Regions from separate parts of the Blautia sp. HA8986 genome, predicted to be linked through region 1. Evidence: riboswitches for the same ligand, from Rfam matches in the RefSeq annotation. Region 1 holds a riboswitch; the other holds the start of a gene.

Region 1 (3,160 bases):
GATCAGAGAAGTTCTTGTTCCGAAGATAACACGAGAAAGAAGATCTCGTCCAAGCTTATCCGTTCCAAACGGATGAGCAGAGCTTGGCTCCTGCAGTGATTCGGTCATAACTGCATCCAGTGGATCATATGGTGAAAGCTGCGGTGCAAAGATCGCGACACCGATCACCAAAAGACCCAGAATAAAGAAAAGAGTGAATTGTTTATTTTCTTTGAATGTTCGTAATACCTTTTTCAATTATCTATCCTCCTTAAGTCTTGGATCAAGATAAGTATAGGACAGATCCACAAGCAGGTTGATGCACATATAAAGGATAGCGATCCAGAGTACATAGCCCTGTACAAGAGGATAGTCACGACAGGAAATTGCCTTTACTGCCATATTTCCCATTCCCGGCCAGTTGTAAATGATCTCTACAACTGCGGTACCTCCAAGGAGGCTTCCCAGAGAAAGACCCAGCAGTGTCACCAGCGGAAGCATTACATTAGGAAGAACATGCTTCCAGAGGATCGCACTTTCTTTAATTCCTCGCATTCTTGCACCGGTTACATAATCCTGATGAAGCTCCTCCAGTACTGCACTTCTTACCTGTCTGGTATATTTCGCTGACATGGCAAGTGCAAGGGTCAGAGCCGGAAGAACCATGGCTTTAAAATCAGTACTTCCTCCTGCCACATTGATCCAGCGAAGCTGAACTCCAAAGATACTGAGAAGTATAAGTCCCAGCCAGAAGCTTGGAACAGATACTCCCACGAAAGTAATGCCCCTCACAAAATAATCCGGAAATCGGTTCTGATATACAGCTGCCAGGATTCCCAAAGGTATGGAAATAATGACCATCATCAGAAGTGCCAGTAGCGACATTTTAAGTGTAGGCCAGAAACAGGATACCAGTTTGTCTGTTACCGGCATTTTGAAAGAATAGGACTGTCCCATATCTCCTGTAACAACACCCTTCAGCCAGGAACCGTACTGTACAAGAAATGGCTGGTCAAGACCAAGCTCATGTCTTGTCTGTTCCAGAAGCTCCGGTGTAGGAAGATTACCACACTCTGTCAGCATGATCTCCGCAGGATCACCGGGTGACAGGTAGGTCAGTCCAAATGTGAAAAAGCTGATTCCAAATAATACAATTATAATCTGGAGAAATCTTTTTCCAACTTGTTTCTTTGTCACGTTTTACTCCTTTCCTCCTTTGATGCGATTTTAATTCAGTCATTTTTAACTGACTTATCGTAAAATAGTCAGATTATATAACAACAGGGATTCTATTAGGCAGAAATACATAAGATTTTTAGAAAAATGCACAAAAAAATGCCCGCGACGAAATACCGGGCACAAAAAAGCATGTTTCCTATCTTCCGTAAGAATCATTCCTGGACAATTGCAAGCAGGTCTCCTGACTTAGGCTCCTCACCCTCAGACGCCTTCCCGGTCTCTCCCAGTGGCATTATATCTGAGGATTCCCCATTACAGTGACGGGATCGTACCGGAATTCCACCGGTTTCCCTATTAATCCATGCTGGAACTTGCAATGACTGATATAAAAATCAGCAAAAACTATTAAATTACGAAACTATAAATGAGCAAATTTGAAAAAATGCACAAAATTATCCTGCTAATTTCATAAATGCTTCAAAATCATCACTTGCTTTTGCACATAGGAATAGATACTGATACTTTTCCTGATGAACGGCACTACAGATTCGATGATATCCATCTTGAAAAGACCGATATCCGCCAGTTCCTGTGACACAAATATAATGTGTCAGTGACATCAACAGCCAGTACCTCTGTATTCCCTTTGAGGAGCGTATCTGGTATGTATCCAGGGCCAGATGGTTTTTGCATTGCCTGAAAAATATCTCAATCGGCCATCGACAAACATAACAGGAAAGGATCTCCTGTGTAGATAAGGATACATTTGTGCTAATGAAAGCACGTAGTGCTTTAGGATTACCAAATGCTTTTTCAGGATAGCTTAAAAGAACAACTGCATTTTCTATGCCGCTGAGGTTTCCCTCATACCGGTACACATAATAGTTGCGTTTTTTGACTGTGACGAGGTCAAATCCTTTATGTGTTGTGGATCGTTCAGCAGCCAGTTCACTGAGTTTCTTTTTCATTCCTGATGGATACAGCAGACGGTTTGTTTTCAAAGCACCAATGGTATGGAACCCTTTCTGTACAAAAGTATTGATTATTTTTTCAGAAACATACCAGCAGTCACAAAGGAAATAAGACATTACTGGTGGAACAGGCAGTTCCTTTGCAATATTTTGTACAATATCAATCTTGGAAATTGATTTATTGTACATTACAAAAGCATAGTTCAGGACAATGCCGTTACAGGAAAGCATAACAGCTACTGCCTGATGTCCGTAGTCCTGTTTCCCCTTTAAATGGGATTGGTGAAAGTACGCATCTTCAATCGGATGCAGAGCCTGTGACGAAGGCTTTGTCTTTGAAGCTATCGTATCGTCTACAATGCAGAAAACAGGCTTTCCGGTGCGTGCTGCTTCTGAATAAATAATCTCTATAACAGAACGTTTTAACGTATCTGAAAGTAGAGAATCATCCCATTTCCCTGAATTAAGGAAATGTGCAATCGTAGTTCTGTGACAGGAACTGTTTTTAGCAAAATCCGTGGTTTTTCCATGATATCCTGAAATGAAAATGCTGATCAGGATACTTATAAGGTGGTTTATCACCCGGTTCGAATAAAATTTGCATAAATTTAATTTCTTAAGCTGGTTGTATATGAATGCGGAATGATGTATAGTATTTGCGAGAGACACCTTCTTTCGTAAATGTTGCAAATGTTTGTTTAGGCACTTTCATTATACAACACACGGAATCGAGGTGTCTTTCTTTTATGCAAAATCACGAACTTGCTCATTTATAGTTAAGTATTTATTTATCCTCATGATGCTTATGATGTTCATGCCGTTTATGATGTTTTTCCTCTGATTTATGATGATGGTGTCCATGCTTATGTTTCTCATTTCCGCACACTTCACATCCTACTTCAATCTTACCCTGTGTATCCTCATCCCAGGTACCATAAGAAACCATCGGCGTATCCTTCATAATGCACAGACTGATGGTCTGATAAAGAATAATACCACCCATTTTGGCTCTGTATACAAACAGTTTACGT
Region 2 (3,160 bases), 1.2 Mb from region 1:
TGCGCTGACCGCCATTCCCGCAAGGATCAGTTTTGCGGAAGTTGCCTTTCCACCCATGTTTGCAATGGCGATCACCGCAAAAGAAGTGATCATCGCGCCAATGAAAGCTGTGATTCCCACAGAGTTTCCGCCAAGAAAGCTTCCGATTCCAAGCATGATGGCCAGTGTGGCACCCAGAGATGCACCAGATGAGATACCCAGCACATACGGGTCTGCCAGCGGGTTCTGCACGATAGCCTGCATCACCACGCCGCACACGGAAAGAGCCATTCCAACTGCCAGAGCCAGAAGGACTCTAGGCAGCCGGATCAGCCACACAACATCATGAACTGCGCCTTCCGCATAGGCGGACAGACTTTTTATATGAAACAATTTATAAGCGATAACGCTGTATACATCCTTCAGTGACAGATCCGCATTTCCAAAAGTGATGGCTGCAAGTATGGAAAAAATAAGGAATCCTGCAAGTCCGATGAGAACTGCCACATACATGGATGTTCTGAGCACCTTATCTTTTTTTCTCTGTGAAGCTGTTTCTTTCACTGCATTTTCTCCGATCAGTCAAGATTTACGTCCGGATATAATCCCTTTGCAAAAGTTTCGATTCCGTCCTGGGTACGTGTTGCACTTGCATACATCTCACTGAGCATAATCGGGTAAACACGTCCGTTCTTTACTGCGTCAAGGCTCTTCAAGGACTCATCATCCTGGATCACTGCAAGCTGGCTGTTCTTAACAGTTTCCGGATCATCTCCTGCATATGGCATGTAAACCACAAAGATCACGTCAGGGTTGGCTGCGATGATATCCTCTTTTCCAACGGTGGAAGCATCCGGGTTTGCAAGAGTTGCGCCTAACTGTGTTACCATATCTCCGCCAAGGCTCTTTACGCCATAGTTTGTGATGTCATCTCCAAGAGGCTCCAATACCATTACGCTTGGTTTGTCTTTTACATCTGCAGTTGCAGTAAGAGTTTTGTCGATCACTGCTTTTGCATCATCAACGATAGCCTGCGCTTTGTCCTGTACATCGAAGATCTTTCCGATATTTAAGATATCTGTGAATTCATTTTCCAGTGTTCTGTCGCCGTCCGGACGAGTATTGGTGTTGTAGTAGGTGTTGCAGCCTTTGTCGATCCAGTCTGTTACATTTCCCAGATTCTTATCAGAGAAAAGAGAGCTCCAGGATAAGATCATGTCCGGCTCCAGCATTGTTACAGTTTCAAGGGATGGGGTAAATTCGTCAAGATAATTTGTTTTTGAGAATGCTTCTTTGAGATCTTCCGGAACTTCATTATCAAGACCTGCGGTAGCTACCAGGTGGTCTTCCAGACCAAGTGCGAGCATAGTCTCAATGCTTCCCTGATATACAGCAAGGACTTTTTCCGGTGCTTTTTCATAAGTGGTTTCGATTTCGTTTCCATCGTAATCATAGGTTGTGATGGTCAGAGGATATTCTGTCTTGGTTGCCTCTGCGGAAGAATCTTCGGTGTCTGCAGACCCTGTACTGTCTTCTGCCGCCGGCTGGTTGTCTTCCTTGATGGTCTCGGAGTCTGCTCTCTCTGCGGCATAAACAGCCGGAGCTGCAGATACGGTCATTGCCGCTGCCATTACCATTGCCATGATTCTTGTGGATACATACTTGTTTTTCATTTCATTTCCTCTCTTTTCGCCTGTTTTATCTCCTGTTGCCTATGGGTAACCGAAAAGATGGGGCTTCATAAAATCTGCACGGAACACTTTGTACGGAAGCTCCCACTTACATACTGTCAAGCAGGTTTTCTGACTTACAGACTCAGAAAAAACTCCGCAAAATAAAAACTGATACACCATTCATCTTTTAGCCGATCATGAATGATGTATCAGTTTTTTCTCCAGAATCTCTCTGACATCGGGATTTCGCCTTCTCACATGAGTTTCTGCAATGGCATGTGAAATCCCTTCTTCTGTATACAGTGGCCGCAACCGCTCAGGCTTTTTACCCGATTCCCTCTCACAGTATCCGGCAGCATATGTGCCGGTGATACTGTTCACTTCACAGCAATTCAATTACGCTGATACTAATTCTAGCATACCGGTTTTCCAATTACAACCTTGAGGCCGGATTTTTACAGTTTTTTGCAGAAATAGTCTGCCCGGAGAGATCCCTCTCAGATCTTTTTCAGCTTGGCAAAACCGGCGAACATCTTCTTTACACCGACTTTATCGAAGTCAACCGTAACCTCGTAATCTCTTCCGCCTTCGGTAATATTCTTCACGATACCAACACCGAATTTCACATGGCGTACCGTATCTCCCACGCCATAGTCCAGACTGGAAGCCTTGGTAACTGTAAAATCCTTCTTCTGCAGACTGCTTTTTGCCTGGAAATTCATTTTCATCTGGGCATAGGCACTCTTTGGCGACATGATGTTCTCTACCTGCGGCTTCTTCTCCTGAATGGTATGTCCCAGATCTACCAGCTCCCGCGGCACCTCCCGTACAAAACGTGATACTTTATTATACTGTGTCTCACCACGGATCATCCTCTGCCTTGCACAGGTAAGCGTCAGGTTCTTCATAGCTCTTGTGATTCCTACATAGCAGAGTCTTCTCTCCTCTTCAATATCAGAAGGATCTCCTGACCAGATAGACGCATATCCCGGGAAAACTCCATCCTCCATTCCCACCATAAATACATTTGGAAACTCCAGACCTTTGGCACTGTGGAGCGTCATAAGAAGTACATAATCCTGATCCGGGTCAACAGAATCAATATCAGCCACCAGCGCGATCTCCTCCAGAAAAGCTGAAAGTGTAGCCTGCTGTCCGGCTTCTTCCATGGCTTCCTGGAAAGATTCTGTCTTGGATATCAGCTCATCGATGTTCTCGATCCTTGCCTGGGCTTCTTCTGTTTTCTCAGCTTCAAGCTCCTTCACATAACCAGTCATCTCAATAACTTCTTCCAGGGTTTCACGGACTGTATAAGCCTCTGCCTTGCTCTTTAATCCCTGGATAAAGGAAACAAAATCATTGATCTTGGAAGCAGCACGTCCAATGGACGGCACTTCCTCCACCACGCGGAGCGCATCATAGAAGCTTAAATTCATATTGTCCGCATAATCCTGGACACGACCGATACTGGTAGCTCCGATTCCACGCTTCGGCACATTTAAGATTCT

The links. Region 1 has a riboswitch for cobalamin ahead of nikB (nickel ABC transporter permease). Riboswitches for the same ligand answer to the same signal wherever they lie in the genome.
Region 2: it holds a riboswitch for cobalamin, as region 1 does, so the genes downstream of both, AC04Q4_RS09545 (ABC transporter substrate-binding protein) here and nikB (nickel ABC transporter permease) in region 1, are expected to answer to the same signal.

What each region holds. Positions count from the first base shown of each region.
Region 1 covers NZ_JBWLUQ010000001.1:820,063-823,222, forward strand. The annotation lists gene nikC (nickel transporter permease) at 1-237, opposite strand, end outside; gene nikB (nickel ABC transporter permease) at 238-1,176, opposite strand; cobalamin riboswitch at 1,373-1,548, opposite strand; gene AC04Q4_RS03750 (transposase) at 1,611-2,711, opposite strand; gene AC04Q4_RS03755 (M14 family metallopeptidase) at 2,914-3,160, opposite strand, start outside.
Region 2 covers NZ_JBWLUQ010000001.1:2,020,384-2,023,543, forward strand. The annotation lists gene AC04Q4_RS09540 (FecCD family ABC transporter permease) at 1-543, opposite strand, end outside; gene AC04Q4_RS09545 (ABC transporter substrate-binding protein) at 558-1,652, opposite strand; cobalamin riboswitch at 1,759-2,048, opposite strand; gene pcrA (DNA helicase PcrA) at 2,150-3,160, opposite strand, start outside.